One region of the Symbiobacterium ostreiconchae genome, then DNA from elsewhere that is predicted to be linked to it. Evidence: predicted binding sites of a transcription regulator. Region 1 holds the regulator's gene; the other holds the start of a gene.
The links. The regulator HrcA, encoded in region 1, represses chaperone genes, less so after heat shock. The targets are predictions, from matches to a motif close to TGTTAGCACTCNNNNNNNNNGAGTGCTAACA.

Region 1 (8,412 bases):
GTGACCATCGACTACCGCGGCTTCGAGGTGCCGGACTTCTTCGTGGTCGGCATGGGGCTGGACTACGCCGAGAAGTACCGGAACCTCCGGGATATCTGTGTTCTGAAGCCTGAAATGTACCGCAGCTGACGCGGGTCCCAGCGAAAGGAGCAGCAGCATGGCGCAGAATCGTGAACGCATCGTCGTCGTGGATCCCACCGGCCGCTACGGCCAGAGCATCGCCCGCCTCGTCAGGCAGCGGCAGGTCTACTGTGAGGTGTGGCCGGCGGACGCGCCCGCGGCGCGCTACCGCGAGGCGCCGGTCAAGGGCATCATCCTCTGCGCCGGGTCTGCTGCGGAGGCCGAAACCTTTCCTCCCGCCATTCCGGTGCTCGGCCCCGGGCAGTCGTTCCGCCCGGAGTCGGCCGATACCGAAGAGGGGCGGGCCCTGCTGGCGGACTTCCTCTTCAATGTCGCCGGCTGTGCGCCCACCTGGACCACCGAGTCGTTCATCGCCGAGCAGGTGGAGGCCATTCGCCGGCGGGTCGGCGAGGGGAAGGTGCTCTGCGCCCTCTCCGGCGGCGTCGACTCCTCGGTGGCGGCCGTCCTGGTGCACCGGGCCATCGGCGACCAGCTCACCTGCATCTTCGTGGACCACGGCCTCATGCGGAAGGGCGAGCCCGAGCAGGTGGTGCGCACGTTCCGCGACCACTTCCACATCCGGCTGGTTCACGTGGACGCCGCCGACCGGTTCCTCAGCAAGCTGAAGGGCGTCACGGACCCCGAGCAGAAGCGGAAGATCATCGGCAACGAGTTCATCCGGGTCTTCGAGGACGAGGCCCGCAAGCTGGGCCGGGTGGACTTCCTGGTGCAGGGCACCGTGTACCCGGACGTCATCGAGTCGGGCACGGGCACCGCCGGGGTGATCAAGTCGCACCACAACGTCGGCGGGCTGCCCGAGGATATGCAGTTCGAGCTGATCGAGCCCTTCCGTGAGCTGTTCAAGGACGAGGTGCGGGCGGTCGGCCGCGCGCTCGGCGTGCCCGAAGAGATCGTCGGGCGCCATCCCTTCCCCGGTCCGGGCCTGGGCGTGCGGGTGCTGGGGGAGGTCAATCGGGCCAAGCTGGACATCCTGCGGGAGGCCGATGCCATCTATATCGAAGAGATCCGCCGCGCCGGCCTGTACGACCGGCTCTGGCAGGCCTTCGCCGTGCTCCCGGACGTGCGCAGCGTCGGGGTGCAGGACGGCGAGCGGACGTACGCCTATCCCATCGTGCTCCGGGCCGTGACCTCGGATGATGCGATGACCGCCGACGTCTACCCGCTGCCCTGGGAGGTGCTGCAGCGCATCACCGGCCGGATCGTGCGGGAAGTGCCCCACGTCAACCGCGTGGTGTACGACGTCACGCCCAAACCTCCGGGCACCATCGAGTGGGAGTAACACAGGTTCGGAAGCAGCCGGAGCCGGGGCCGCAGGCCGCCGGCTCCTTCTTGGTGCGGCCCGGGCGGGCCTCGGTCCCCTTGACTCTCCGAACGTTTGATGCTATGTTCAAGCTGAGCGCGTTAGCACTCTCGGGCGTTGACTGCTAAAAGGGGTCAGCGCCCGTATGGTCCGTGGTTCCGGGGTCATCCGGAGGTGACACCCCGTGATTGATGACCGCAAGAACAAGGTACTGCAGGCCATTATCGAGGACTACGTCGCCACCGCCGAGCCGGTCGGGTCCCGCACGATCGCACGCAAGTACAACCTGGGCGTCAGTCCGGCGACGATCCGCAATGAGATGTCGGACCTCGAAGAGATGGGCTACCTGGAGCAGCCGCACACGTCGGCCGGGCGGATCCCGTCGGACCGGGGGTACCGCTACTACGTCGACTGCCTCATGCCGGAGCGGCCCATCAACCCCGCCGAGCAGGAGGCCATCCGCCGGACGTTCCAGCGCAAGATCCGCGAGTTCGACACGCTGGTGCGCGAGACGGCCCGGCTGCTCTCGGAGACGACCCAGCTCACGGCCGTCATCTCCGGCCCGCAGTTCGAGAAAGCCGTGTTCAAGGAGATCCGCCTGGTGCCCCTCGGCCAGGACCGCGCCCTGCTGATCTACATCACCGACAGCGGCCTGGTGGAGAACCAGGTGGTGGAGGTCCCCCTGGAGGTCACCATGCTGGAGCTGCAGCAGGTGGCGGCGCTCCTCAGCGAGCACCTGCGGGGCCAGCGGGTGGAGACGCTCTCCCGGACGGCCCTGCAGAGCCTGCAGCGGGAGCTGGTCCGCTACGGCACCCTGCTCGAGCAGGCGCTGTACTTCCTGGAGCAGAAGCTGGAGCCCGGCGAGCGGCACCGGCTCTACCTGGGCGGAACCTCCCACATGCTGGACCAGCCCGAGTTCCGGGACGTGGAGAAGCTGCGCGGGGTCCTCTCCTTCCTGGAGCAGGAGGAGGCGGTGGCCTCGGTGCTCGGCGTCGACCGGGAGTCAGAGGGTGTGGAGATTCAGATCGGCGAGGAGATCCGGCTGCGGGAGCTGGCCGACTGTTCGGTGGTCACCGCGACCTACCGGCTGGGCGACCGGATCATCGGCAAGATGGGCGTGATCGGGCCCAGGCGCATGGAGTATCCCAAGGTGGTCTCGATCCTCAACGCGATCGCCTCCTACCTCAGCGAAATGAACCGGCGGTTCTAGGGACCGCGGGCCCGGGGCAGATTCGGCTCCGGGCCTTTGCGCGCCGCGCTGCGGGGCTTGACACGGGTAGAGGTGGGTGCTATGTTCATTTGTGGATGCGTTAGCACTCAGGTGTTGAGAGTGCTAACAAGAGAGAAGAGGTGACCGGCAGCAGTGGCGGATGACTTGAAGAAGACCCCTCGGGCAGAGCCTCCTCCGGAGCAGGAGACCGACACGACACAGACGGAGCCGGCCCCGGCCGCCGAACCCGCAGCGGAAGGCAGCGGGGAGAGCGGCGCGGCGCAGGCGGATGCAGCTTCGGCTGCTCGGGAGCAGGCGCCCGCGGAGGAGCCGGCATCGGAAACAGAACCCGGAGCGGAAGCCGAACCGGACGCCGGGGCGGAGTCGGGCCGGGTGGCCGAGCTGATGGACCGGCTGATCCGGCTGCAGGCCGACTTTGAGAACTACCGGCGCCGGATGCAGCGGGAGAAGGAGGAGATCGCGCAGTACGGCACCCAGCGGCTGCTGATCAACCTCCTGCCCGTGATCGACAACCTGGAACGGGCGCTGGCCACGCCGTCCAACCCCGGCGATGAGCGGCTGCGCCAGGGCGTCGAGCTGACGCTGCGGTCGTTTCTCGAGATCCTGGCCAAGGAGGGCGTCACGCCGATCGAAGCCGTCGGCAAGCCCTTCGATCCGCACCTGCACGAAGCGGTAATGACCCATGACGACCCGGAGAAGGAAGACGGCATCGTCCTGGAGGAGTTCCGCAAAGGGTACATGCTGGGCGACCGGGTGATCCGGGCGAGCATGGTGAAGGTGAACACCCGGAGCTAGCGGGCAGACTGGTAGTGAGGAGGCTTTTCGGTACATGGCCAAGGTCATTGGCATCGACCTCGGCACCACCAACTCGGTGGTCGCCGTGATGGATGGCAGCGAACCGACGGTTCTGGAGAACAGGGAGGGCGACCGGACCACTCCGTCCGTCGTCGCCTTTACCAAGGCCGGCGAGCGGCTGGTCGGCAAGGTGGCCAAGCGGCAGGCCATCACCAACCCGGACCGCACGATCCTCTCGATCAAGCGCCACATGGGCAGCGACTACAAGGTCCGGATCGACGACAAGACCTACACGCCGCAGGAGATCTCCGCGATGGTCCTCTCCAAGCTGAAGGCCGACGCGGAGGAGAAGCTGGGCGAGAAGGTCACCCAGGCTGTCATCACGGTGCCCGCGTACTTCACCGACGCCCAGCGGCAGGCGACCAAGGACGCCGGCACGATCGCCGGTCTGGAGGTCCTGCGCATCATCAACGAGCCGACGGCCGCCGCGCTGGCCTACGGCCTGGACAAGGGCGAGGATCAGCGGATCCTGGTCTTCGACCTGGGCGGCGGCACGTTTGACGTCTCGATCCTGGAGCTGGGCGGCGGCACCTTCCAGGTGATCGCCACCGCCGGCAACAACAAGCTGGGCGGCGACGACTTCGACGAGCGCATCGTGAACTACCTGGCAGACCGGTTCCAGCGGGAGCACGGCATCGACCTCCGCAAGGACAAGCAGGCCCTGCAGCGGCTGCGTGAGGCCGCCGAGAAGGCCAAGATCGAGCTCTCCTCGGTGACCACCACCAACATCAACCTGCCCTTCATCTCGATGACCGCCGACGGCCCGGTCCACATGGACGAGACGCTCACCCGGGCCAAGTTCGAGGAGCTGACCGCCGACCTGGTGGAGGCCACCATGGGCCCCACCCGCCAGGCCCTGAAGGACGCCGGCGTGGAGCCGAACGAGATCGACAAGGTGCTGCTGGTGGGCGGCTCCACCCGCATCCCGGCGGTGCAGGAGGCCGTGCGCCGCTTCTTCGGCAAGGAGCCGTACAAGGGCATCAACCCCGACGAGGTCGTCGCGATGGGCGCGGCGATTCAGGCCGCCGTGATCACGGGCGACGTGAAGGACGTCCTCCTGCTGGACGTCACACCGCTGTCGCTGGGCATCGAGACCCTGGGCGGCGTGTTCACCAAGCTGATCGAGCGCAACACCACCATCCCCACCAGGAAGAGCCAGATCTTCTCCACGGCTGCGGACGGCCAGACGCAGGTGGAGATCCACGTGCTCCAGGGCGAGCGCGAGATGGCCGCCTACAACAAGACGCTGGGCCGGTTCATCCTCGACGGCATCCCGCCGGCGCCGCGGGGCGTGCCCAAGATTGAGGTCACGTTCGATATCGACGTGAACGGCATCGTCCACGTGTCGGCGAAGGACCTGGGCACCGGCAAGGAACAGAAGATCACCATCCAGTCGCAGACCTCCATGTCCAAGGAGGAGATCGAGAAGGCGATCAAGGAGGCCGAAGCCTTTGCGGCCGAGGACAAGCGGCGGCGGGAGGAGGCCGAGATCCGCAACAATGCCGACTCTGCCGTGTACAATGCGGAGAAGCTGCTGAAGGAGTCGGAGGGCAAGGGCATCGACCCGTCGGTGATCGATGGCGTGAAGAACGCGATCGACCCGGTGAAGGAGGCCCTGAAGGGCACCGACATCGAGGCCGTCAAGCAGGCGACCGAGAAGCTGACCGAGGCGGTCTACAAGCTCTCGTCGGCCATCTACGAGAAGACCGGCTCGGCCGGCACGGATGCTGGGGCTCAGGCGGGCGGCGCCGCCGGCTCCGGCGACGGCCAGTCCATGGATGCCGAGTTCAAGGTCAAGGACGACGACAAGTAGGTCTGACGGGATGAGTCTCCGGGAGGGGGGCCGCTTGGGAGCCCCCCTCCTGTCACTTGCCCCGGATCCGGCCAGATGGTAATTTCTAAGACGTAGGGGGGTGGACCGACTGGCCAAGCGCGACTACTACGAGATTCTGGGCGTTCCCCGCAACGCCACCGAGGCCGAGATCAAGAAGGCCTTTCGCAATCTCGCCCGCAAGTACCACCCTGACGCCAACAAGGACGACCCGAACGCGGCGGAGAAGTTCAAGGAGATCAACGAGGCCTACCAGGTCCTCTCCGACCCGGAGAAGCGGGCCCGTTACGACCAGTTCGGCCATGCCGCGGAGCAGATGGGCGGGGCCGGCGGCAACCCCTTCGAAGGCTTCGGCGGTTTCAGCGATTTCGGGGGCTTCGGCGACATCTTCGAGATGTTCTTCGGCGGCGGCCGGCAGCAGCGCCACCGCGGGCCGGTCCGGGGCGCCGACCTGGAGTACGAACTGGAGCTCACCCTGAAGGAAGCGGCCTTCGGGTGCACGAAGGAGCTGCGGGTGCCCCGCATCGAGGACTGCGATACCTGCGGCGGCTCGGGCGCACGGCCCGGCACCCATCCGGTGACCTGCCCCAAGTGCGGCGGCACCGGGCAGATCCAGATGACGCAGCACACCGTCTTCGGTCGGTTCGTCAATGTGACGACCTGCGACCGCTGCCGGGGGGAGGGCCGGATCGTGGAGTCGCCCTGCCCCACCTGCCGGGGACGGGGGCGGGTGCAGAAGACCCAGCGGGTGGAGGTCAAGGTGCCCGGCGGTGTGGAGACGGGCACCCGCCTGCGCATGCCGGGCTACGGCGAGGCCGGCGAACGCGGCGGCCCGCCGGGAGACCTGTTCATCGTCATGCGCGTCCGGCCGGACCGGCGCTTCCGGCGTGAGGGCGACGACCTCTTCACCACGGCCGAGATCTCCTTCATCCAGGCCGCGCTGGGCACCGAGGTCGAGGTCGAGACGCTGGACGGCCCCGAGGTCGTCAAGATCCCGGAAGGCACGCAGCCGGGCGATACCATCCGGCTGAAGGGCAAGGGGACCAAGCACCTGCGGGCCCCCGGCCGCGGCGACCTGCACGTGGTGCTGAGCGTCAGGACGCCCGGGCGCCTCTCCGAGCGGGAGCGGGAGCTCCTGCTGGAGCTGGCCGCCCTGCGGGGCGAGAAGGTCGCCGGCCTGCCGGAACAGAAAGAAGAGAAGGGTTTCCTGAAGAAGATGAAGGACGCCCTGGGCGGCCGCTGAATGCGGCAGCCGGGCCTCCTCCTGGGACCGGGGGAGGCCCGGCTGTCATTGCGCCGGGGCGACGGAGGAGGCGATCTGACCATGCCGCGGCTGTCCCGCCGGGACCCGCTCCTCGACCCCACGCTGCCGCCTTCCGCCTGGGAGGCTGCCCGCCGGCGGCAGCGGGCGCGGCGGTGGCTGGGGTTCATCCTGACCCTCCTGGTGGGCCTCGGTGCCGTCTGGGGGGCGGACACCCTCCTGGACCGCACGCGCGGCCTCACCCCGGAACAGGTGGCGGAGGCGGCGGGGCGGGCCCTGCTGGGCGCGCCACGCTACAGCTTCACGGCGCAGATCACGGGCACCTCCCCCGACGGGTTTTTCCCGGGCGCGCGGCTGACCGGCGCGTTCCAGGCGGAGCCGCGCCTTCTGCACCTGGCCGGCGAGGTGGGCAGCGGCGAGGTCGGGACGCCGCTGGAGTACTGGCTGTCGGGCGAGGAGCTCTACGTGCGGCAGGCGCGGGGCGGGGGCTGGCTCCTTTCGCCCACGGCGGACGTGCCCGACGTGACCGCCTTCCTGCCGGACCAGCTGGCCGCCCCGCTCTTGGCGGGCGTGCGGGGGGCGGAGCTGCTCGGCCGGGAGCGGCTGGGGGGCGTGAAGACCGCGGTCCTCGCGCTGGACCTCGACCCCGCGGTCATGCAGGTGGCGCCGCCCGGGCAAGATGAACAGGTGGAGTACCGGCTGTGGGTGGATGTCCGGCGCCTGCGCCCGGTCCGCTTCTCCCTCCGGGTGGAGCGCCCGGCCGGCCGCGGCTCCAGCTTCCACTACCAGCTGGACTGGACCTACCCGGACGCGGCCCCGCTCGCGCTGCCCGACGAGGTGCGGCAGGCGGCCGGTTCGGGACAGTGAATGGAGGAAACGACTTGCGCTATCTGGAGGTTGCGATTCGCTGCCAGCGGGCCGCAGCCGATGCCGTGGGGCACCTGCTGCTCACGCTCACCGGCGCCGGCTACGCGGTGGACGACCCGCTGATCATCGAGCGGAACCGGGACCGGTGGGACCTGACCGACCTGGTGCCCGGAGATCCGGCGTGGGTGACGGTCTCCGGCTGGCTGGCCGAGACGGACGATCTGGAGCAGCAGCGGTCCCGCCTGGAGGCGGGCCTGGATGAGATCCGGGCTGCGGGGCTGGGGGCGGTCGATCCGGCCCGGTTCAGCTGGGTGCAGGAAGAGGATTGGGCGCACGCCTGGAAGGCCTACTTCCGGCCCACCCGGGTCGGCGACCGGCTTGTGGTGGTCCCCACCTGGGAGGACTACACGCCGGCAGCCGGCGAGATCCCCCTCTACCTGGATCCGGGCATGGCGTTCGGCACGGGCACCCACGCCACCACGGCGCTCTGCCTGCGCTGGATGGAAGAGCTGGTCCAGCCGGGCAGCCGCGTGATCGATGTGGGCACCGGTTCGGGCATTCTGGCCGTCGCCGCGAAGCGGCTTGGCGCCGCGGAGGTGGTGGCCATCGACATCGACCCCGTGGCCGTGGAGACCGCGGAGCAGAACGCCCGCCAGAACGGCGTGGAGGTCGACGTCCGCCGCGCCACGCTGGACCAGGTCCCCGAGGGGGATGCGGATCTGATCGTGGCCAACATCATCGCCTCGGTCATCGTGGACATCCTCCCCGAGGTGGTCGCACGGCTGAAGCCGGGCGGCCGGTTCCTGGCCTCGGGCATCATCGCGGAGAAGAAAGACGCCGTGGGCGAGGCCATGACCGAGGCATGGCTCCTGCCTCTCGGCGTGCGGGAACAGGACGGCTGGGTGGCCATCCTGGCGATGCGGCCA
Region 2 (8,412 bases), 990 kb from region 1:
AGGACGCCGGGCTGAAGTGGGCGTACGACAGGGGGCTGATCGACGGAAACGTGGCCGAGGTCACGCAGAACGGCGTCACGGTACGCATCCTGGGCGTGGTGGCGGACGCCCGGCGCACGACGGTGCTCTACCGGGTGTTGGGCGCGCCTGGCAGTCCGCACCGGGATGGGGCGCCCGTGCCGGTGGATTCACTCATCACCCCTCCGCGGCCGGTGGATTCGCTCGTGATCCCTCCGCGGACGGTGGAGCCTGTGGTTGGGTTTATCGACACCGTGAATGGCCAGGGTGTCACCAGCAGCTTCATGTACCCGGAGGAGACGCCTCTCGGCCATTTCGGCGTCCTGTCCACGCTGCCGCTGGAGACGGAGGAAGCCGAACTCGGTTTGACGTTCCGGGTGGGCGATGAGGAGATCCGGCTGACCGTACCTGCCTCTCGCCAGGAGACCGACAAGTTCTCCCGGGAGGTGGCCGTGAACCAGACGCTGGAGCACGACGGCGTGCGGGTGACGGTGGAGAGCGTGATCTACACCCCGGCCGAGACCGTGGTCCGGTACCGGGAGGAGAAGGAGCATTTCCAGGGTTCGCTGAGCTGGGATCCTGAGGTGGAGTACAACTACCTGGAGGTGGACGGCCGGCGGTATCCTGAGTCGAGCAAGAGCAGCATCGGGGTCGACAATGTCTACCACATCGCCTTTCCGCCGATGGAGGGGCCGTCCAGGCTTGTCCTGAGGCCCCGGGTCAAGGGTGTTCCGATTGAGGCCGTCTGGCCCCTGGAGGAGGGTGCCGTGGCTGAGGTGATGGGCGTGCCGATCACGCTGGTGGCGTTTGAGCAGACCCCCGATGGCGTTGGCTTCCGCTGGGAAATGCCGGACGTTGAGCCGCTCCGGGGGATCGCCGGGTTCGAGGTCATCGATGCAGAGGGGCAGGCGCATCCGCTGGGGCCGCAGGGACAGGCGTCGTGGGCAAGCACGGCCAATTTCGTGAGCGAGGGCGTGCGCCATCAGCGGTACGCTTCCGGTCTCTCCGAGGGGGTGGAGCCCGTGGCCGTCCGGGCCACGCGGGCGGCGGTGGCGGTGGAGGGGCCGTGGGTGTTTGAGCTGCCCGGCCCGGAGCCCGACGGCTGACCACCGGCCGGATATTCACCCTTCGCGGCGAGTGAGCGGGTGTAGGCGGCGTGGGCAGGGTTGATCCGGGTGGCGGGACGGTGGCGCGATCCAGTTCCTCTAACCGCTCGATAATTCACCAGCAGGAAAACCGTAGTCAGGCCGCGTACTGTACAGGTGAAACCCCTTTGAGGTGATCATCATGCTGCAGCTGCGGCTTCAGACGGCGCTCCTGCTGTTCCTGGGACAGATCCTGCTGGGAGGCCTGGGCTGGTTCTTCTCCGGCCGGTTCCCCTGGGTCGGGCTGCCCGCGGCCCTGGTGCTCCTCTGGTTCGTCTGGAGACTGGGCATCGTCTTCCGGGAGGAGGCCGAGCGGCGCACCCGGCGGTACCGCACGTCGATGGCGGCGTGGACCGCGCTGCTCTCACAGCTTCCGGGCCTGCTCCTGTTGCATTACTGGGCGCCGGACTGGATTCACTCGCTCTGGCAGGGGGCCTTCCTGCCCATATCGGCCTTGCTGGAGCGGTACTGGCCCGGGGTCGGCCAGGCGGTCGCCCCCTGGCTCTGGGCGTCTGCCGCCCTCATCATCCTGCTGTTCGCCCGCGCTGCGAAGGCCGAGGGACCTCCGCCGGCTCCGGCCGCGCCCGCCAGGCCCGGGGAGTGGGTGCCGGCGCGTCAGCTGGCGGACGTGCAGAAGCGAGGCGTAAAAGTCCGCTGATCGCAGCGGGCGGAACGACATCGGCACAGATCCTGGATGTCGAATGTGCGCACAGGTTGTCAAACGGCCGAAATTTTGTGCGAATAATCTGTAAGGGAAAAGGATGGACCTTTGGCTCCGGTGAATTCCCCTCCATGTTCAGATGGGGGGGATTCGTGTGCTGCGCAGGGAGAGAAGAGTGAACCGTCCAGCGTTCCTGTTGCTGCGGTCCCGGCCGGGGGACGCCGGGGTCCGGCCCCTCGCGGCGCCCTTTGCCTCACCCGACATCACGGTGGGGCCGGACGGGCGCCCGCGGGCGGTCGTGTGCAACCTGGGCTCCCGGGAGGTCGTGGCCACCACCGAGTTCTACAGCGTGCCCGCCGGCCTTCCGGTCACGGCCGAGAATGCGCGCCTGGTGGGCACGGGCAATCCGGCGATCATCGGCCCCGGCGAGGCGGTGACGGTCAGCTGCTCCGAGGTCTGGCTGCACCGGCAGGCCGACGTCCTGGTGGTCATGACCTTCCACCCTGAGCTCGATCCGGTCTCGCGGCCCTTCGATGCCCTGGCCGACCGGCACGTGGGCCAGATGAACTACGCGTGGGTCGGCACATACGCCGGGAGACTGCCCGACGGGGACGTGCGGGTCGAGATTCGCCCTGCGCCCCAGGGGCTCTTCCGGCTGAAATTGTTCCAGGAGGGCGCCCGGTTTCCCCGGTGTGACCGCGTCATGAAGCCCCAGGGGCACCGGTTCTACTGGATGGAGGTGGAGGGCAGCCTCCGGATGCTCTTCGACCTCACGGTAGTGGACAACAACCGGATGACGCTGGGCGTGGGCCCCCGGGGGGCGCCGCCCAGGAGCGGCCTGCTGACCCGGGTGACGGCGTGACGGTCAGGCCGGGCTGGACCGCCCCAGCCACTCGAGCAGTTCGGGCAGATCCCAGGCGTTGACCACGTCCCCCGGCTCGATCCAGCCCCGGCGGGCCTGGCCTACGCCGTAGGGGAGCAGCTCCAGCTCCCGCACCGAGTGGGCGTCGGTGTTGATGACCAGCTTCACCCCCGCCTCCTTCGCCATGCGGGCATGCTCGGCGGAGAGGTCGAGCCGTGAGGGGCTGGCCGAGATCTCCAGGGCGGTGCCGGTGCGGGCGCAGGCCTCCAGGATGCGCGGGAAGTCCAGGGCCATGGGCTCCCGGCGACCGATGACCCGGCCGAAGGGGTGGCCGATGATGTCGACGTGGGGATTTTCGATGGCCCGGAGCAGCCGTTGGGTCTGCTCTTCCGCCGGGAGGTTCAGGTGGCTGTGGATCGAGGCCACCACCACGTCCAGCTCGGCCAGGAGCGCATCGGGGTAGTCCAGTGTGCCGTCCCGCAGGATGTCCACCTCGGCCCCTGCCAGCAGCCGGAAGTCCGGCCACTGGTCCAGGCGGCGGATCGCGGCCACCTGCTCCCGCAGCCGCTCGGGGCTCAGGCCGCGGGCGATGCGCAGCGACTGGGAGTGATCGCAGATGGCCAGGTACTGGTGGCCCATCGCCCGGGCCGCCTCGGCCATCTCGGCCAGGGTCGCCGTGCCGTCAGAGGCGGAGGTGTGCACGTGCAGGTCGCCCTTCAGGTCGGCGCGTGCAATCAGGCGGGGGAGGCGGCGGGCCAGGGCGGCGGCGATCTCGCCGCGTCCCTCCCGCAGCTCCGGCGGGATGAAGAGGAGCCCCCGGGCGCGATAGACCTCGGCGTCGGCCTCGTCGGATTCGCCCGGGCCGCGATCCGCCGGAACGCTCGCACCGGGATCTGCCGCAACGTCCGCACCGGATTCCGTCAGGGTCACGGGCGCTGTTGCCATCCTGGCGACCTCGGCCACGTGGGCCGCCGATCCCGTTCGCTCGAACAGCGCCAGCGGGAAGTCCTCCGGCGGCACCAGCACGGGGTCCAGCGGCAGGGGCAGCGGCGGCAGGGCGCTGAGGGCCGCCCGGACCGCGGCGGGGTCCCGGGTGGCGATGACCAGGTCGATGTCCCCCGCCGTCTCCGCCCGCCGGCGGATCGAGCCGGCCACGGCCACCTGCAGGACGGCAGGGTGGGCGCGCAGCCGGCCGGCGACTGCCTCTGCAACCGGCCCGGCTGTGCCGATGGAGAGCCGCTCCGGCCGCCGGCGCACCTGCGCGGCGGCCTGCAGCAGCGCCGCCTCCTTCCGGGGTCCGAACCCCGGCAGGTCGCGCAGCTTCCCTTCCCGCGCGGCCAGCTCCAGCGCCTCCAGGCTGTCGATGCCCAGCCGCCGGTACAGCAGCATGGCGGTCCGTGCGCCGAGGCCCGGCACCCGGGTGAGGTCCAGCACGCCGGGCGGCACCGCCTGGCGCAGCTCCTCCAGGTAGGCGATGCGCCCCGTCTCCACCATCTCAGTCACCTTGGCGGCGATGGCCTTGCCGCTCCCGGGGATGCGGGTGAGCCGCCCCTCCCGCACCAGGTCCGTCACCGGGTCCGGGAGGAGGCCCAGGGCCTCGGCGGCCTTGCGGTAGGCGCGGACCTTGAACGGGTCGCCGCCGGTGAACTCCAGCAGGTCTGCGATCTCGTAGAGGGCTTCGGCCACGGTCAGGTTGTCCACGGTTCCGCCTCCCCCAGGGGAGCGCCGCCCGGGTCCGGGCCCGCGCCCCCTGCCTGTTCACCGCTCATTCTACCCGATCCGCCGCCCGGGCTGTCTTTCCGCGCCAGCGGGGACAGCAAAAAAAGCGAACGGAGGGGCTTGACTCCCTCCGGTTCCTTTTCTATCATAGGTCATGGTGTTAGCACTCGGGCGGAATGAGTGCTAACAGACTCAGCACTGAGGAGGGACCTTCAAGATGAACATCAAGCCGTTGGGCGCTCGGGTTGTCATCAAGCCGCTCGAGAAGGAAGAGCGCACCAAGAGCGGCATTGTGCTGCCCGACACCGCGAAGGAGAAGCCCCAGCAGGGTAAGGTCATCGCCGTGGGCCCCGGCCGTACCCTGGAGTCCGGGTCGAAGGTGGAGCTCGAGGTCAAGGAGGGCGACACCGTCATCTTCTCCAAGTACGCGGGCACCGAGGTCAAGATCGACGGCGAGGAGTACATCATCCTGGACGGCGAGCGGGACATTCTCGCCATCGTTCAGGGTTAGTTAGGGAGGTCTGCAATCGATGACGGCGAAGCAGATTATCTTCGACGAGGCCGCCCGGCGGAAGCTCCAGGCCGGCGTTGATGCGCTTGCCAATACGGTGAAGGTCACCCTCGGTCCCCGCGGCCGGAACGTCGTGCTCGATAAGAAGTTCGGCGCCCCTGCCGTCGCCAATGACGGCGTGACCATCGCCCGTGAGATCGAGCTCGAGGATCCGTTCGAGAACATGGGCGCCCAGCTGGTCAAGGAGGTCGCCACCAAGACCAACGACGTCGCGGGCGACGGCACCACCACCTCCACCGTGCTGGCTCAGGCCATCGTGAAGGAGGGCCTGAAGAACGTCACCGGCGGCGCCAACCCGATGATCCTGAAGCGGGGCATCGAGAAGGCCGTCGAGGTGGCGGTTGAGGAGCTGCGCAAGCAGGCCATTCCGGTCGAGACCAACAAGGCCATCGCCGAGGTCGCCGCCATCTCCGCCAACAACGACAAGGAGATCGGCGAGCTGGTCGCCAAGGCGATGGACACCGTGGGCAAGGACGGCGTGATCACCGTCGAGGAGTCCAAGACGCTCCATACCGAGCTGGAGACCGTCGAGGGCATGCAGTTCGACCGGGGCTACGTCTCCGCCTACATGGTCACCGATACCGAGAAGATGGAGGCCGTCCTGAACGAGCCCTATATCCTCATCACGGATAAGAAGATCTCCGCTGTCCAGGACCTGCTGCCGGTGCTGGAGAAGGTCGTGCAGCGCGGCAAGCCGCTGCTGATCATCGCGGAGGACGTCGAGGGCGAGGCGCTGGCCACCCTGGTCGTGAACAAGCTGCGCGGCACCCTGCAGGTCGCGGCCGTCAAGGCTCCGGGCTTCGGCGACCGCCGCAAGGCCATGCTGGAGGACATCGCCATCCTGACCGGCGGCGAGGTCGTCTCCGAGGAGCTGGGCCGCAAGCTCGAGAACGCCACCATCGAGATGCTCGGCCAGGCCCGCCAGGTCCGCGTCGAGAAGGAGAAGACCACCATCATCGACGGCGCCGGTTCCAGCGAGGCCATCAAGAACCGGGTCGCCGCCATCAAGCGGCAGATCGAGGAGACCACCTCGGACTTCGACCGTGAGAAGCTGCAGGAGCGGCTGGCCAAGCTGGCCGGCGGCGTGGCCGTCATCAAGGTCGGCGCGGCCACCGAGGTCGAGCTGAAGGAGAAGAAGCTCCGCATCGAGGACGCCCTCAACGCCACCCGGGCGGCCGTCGAGGAGGGCATCGTCGCTGGCGGCGGCGTCGCGCTGCTGCAGACCCAGAAGGCCATCGACGAGCTCATCAAGACGCTGGAGGGCGACGAGAAGGTCGGCGCCCAGATCGTCCGGCGGGCGGTCGAGGAGCCGCTGCGGTGCATCGTCGAGAACGGCGGCCTCGAGGGCTCCGTCGTCGTGGAGAAGGTCCGCAGCCTGCCGACTGGCCACGGCTTCGACGCCCTGAAGGAGGAGTACGTCGACATGGTCGCCGCCGGCATCATCGACCCGGTGAAGGTGACCCGCTCCGCCCTGCAGAACGCTGCTTCCATCGCTGCGCTCATCCTGACCACCGAGGCGCTGGTCACCGAGAAGCCCGAGAAGAAGGAGAACAACGCCCCGGCGCCCGGCATGGACATGATGTAATGCCACTCCGGCGGCAAGAGCGACCCCCTGGCGATGTGCCAGGGGGTCTTCGCCTTTGCCCGCGATGTGATAATATGGCTCAAACAGCAGGAGGTGAACCGTTTGATCAGGGCGGTCCTGTTCGACCTGGATGAGACGCTGATCCTCGACGAAGCCGTCACGCGGGAGGCGTTCATGGCTGCGGCGGCGCTGGCCGGGCCGGGGGTGGATGCCGGGCAGCTGGCGGCCCGGGCCTGGGAAGAGGCCCGGCGTCTGTGGGCCGAGGGGCCCCACGCCGCGTACTGTGAGCGCATCGGCCACAGCGCAGCCGAGGGGCTGTGGGCCCGTTACGACCGGGGTGACCACCCGGATATTCTCGGGCTCCGGGCGTGGGCGCCGGGCTACCGGGTGGCCGTGTGGCGCCGTGCCCTGGCCGCACAGGGGGTGCAGGACGACGCGCTGGCCGCCGCGATGGCCGAGCGGTTCATGGACGCCCGGCGGCGGTACCCGCGCTATCCCGAGGTGGACCCGCTGCTGGCCGCGCTGCGGGCGCGGGATTACCGGCTGGGCATCGTGACCAACGGCGTGCCCGACCTGCAGCGCACCAAGCTGGCCGGGTCCGGCCTGGATAAGGAGTTTGACGCCGTGGCGATCTCGGGGGAGATCGACTGCGGCAAGCCCGACCCGGGGATCTTCCACCATATCTGCCGGGAGCTGGGCGTCGCGCCGGAGGAGGCCGTGATGGTCGGGGACAACCCCGGGCGCGACGTGGCCGGCGGACGGGCCGCCGGCCTGCTGACCGTGTGGGTGCAGCGGGTCGGCCGGGCCCGCGATGCGCGCTACCCGGCCGACTTGGAGTGTACGGATCTCTCTGCGCTTCTCCCGTGGCTGGAGAAGCGGGGGTGACGGGACGGGGCCGTGGTTCTCACGACTCGGCCAGGCGCACGCCGATGATGGCCGAGACCCGCTCGCTCGTCTTCAGCACCTCCCGGAGCGGTGCGGCCGGCGCGTCGATCATGTCCGCGATCCAGGCGCCCCGGAGCCGGTCCAGCGCGCCCTCGGCGATGGCCCGGGCCTTCCACACCGTCTCGTACTGCTCGGGCATCCGGAAGAGGTAGAACCGGCGCAGCCGCCGCTCCGCCTCCGCGCCGAACTCGAGCAGCGGCTCCAGTTCCGCCGCCAGCCGCTCCCGGGGAGGCGTCAGGTCCCCCGCGGCTTCCCGCAGGTCCGCAATCGCCTGCACCCGCAGCTGGCGGACGGCGGCGAAGAAGGGCAGCCCGTCGCGGAAGGGCAGGGCCCACGTCGCCCACCAGAGGACGGGCAGCAGCACGATGAACGGAATCGACCAGGGAACGGTCGGCAGCCAGAGGGCGTTGAGCGGGGCCGCAGCCATGAGCAGCAGGTTGAGGGCGCCCCAGCCCACCGTCCAGGCAAACGCCTGGTCGAAGCGCCGGCGCAGTGCGGAGACGGCCAGGTTGAGGGTCTGCAGCTGGCTCTCCGCGGCCTGCTCAGCCGCGTCGGTCACGGCGCGCACGTCCTCGGGCAGCTGCAGGAGCCGGTTTTCGAGTTCAGCCGTCTCCCGCTGGAGCCGCAGGGCCGACAGGGCGTCGGCCTCGGCGCCGCGGGTCAGGGCCGTGTGCGGGCCGCTCAGCCGGGCCAGGGCTTCCGACGCCAGGGCGCGGGCTGCGGCGGGGTCCTCCGTCAGGGTCAGCTGGGCGCGGATCAGGGCGTGGACCCCCATCGCCCAGGCCGTGAGGGCGGCTGCATCGGCGCCTTCACAGCTGTGCAGCCGGAACAGCGCCGACTCGCATTCTTTCAGCGCTTCGGCATAGTGCTTGCGGCAGGTGAGATGTTCCAGGGCGGAGGCCGCTC

Region 2: groES (co-chaperone GroES) is a predicted target of HrcA. The motif match lies at 4,564-4,594, and genes of this name have one in related genera.

The regions. Positions count from the first base shown of each region.
Region 1 covers NZ_AP042454.1:1,457,494-1,465,905, forward strand. The annotation lists gene hpt (hypoxanthine phosphoribosyltransferase) at 1-129, shown strand, start outside; gene guaA (glutamine-hydrolyzing GMP synthase) at 158-1,420, shown strand; gene hrcA (heat-inducible transcriptional repressor HrcA) at 1,626-2,651, shown strand; gene grpE (nucleotide exchange factor GrpE) at 2,817-3,467, shown strand; gene dnaK (molecular chaperone DnaK) at 3,502-5,340, shown strand; gene dnaJ (molecular chaperone DnaJ) at 5,450-6,601, shown strand; gene ACZ5UM_RS07300 (LolA-like protein) at 6,683-7,486, shown strand; gene prmA (50S ribosomal protein L11 methyltransferase) at 7,501-8,412, shown strand, end outside; gene ACZ5UM_RS07310 (16S rRNA (uracil(1498)-N(3))-methyltransferase) at 8,412-8,412, shown strand, end outside.
Region 2 covers NZ_AP042454.1:470,558-478,969, reverse strand. The annotation lists gene ACZ5UM_RS02220 (DUF4179 domain-containing protein) at 1-1,124, shown strand, start outside; gene ACZ5UM_RS02215 (hypothetical protein) at 1,297-1,821, shown strand; gene ACZ5UM_RS02210 (hypothetical protein) at 2,000-2,686, shown strand; gene ACZ5UM_RS02205 (PHP domain-containing protein) at 2,690-4,387, opposite strand; gene groES (co-chaperone GroES) at 4,623-4,916, shown strand; gene groL (chaperonin GroEL) at 4,936-6,561, shown strand; gene ACZ5UM_RS02190 (HAD family hydrolase) at 6,664-7,446, shown strand; gene ACZ5UM_RS02185 (hypothetical protein) at 7,466-8,412, opposite strand, start outside.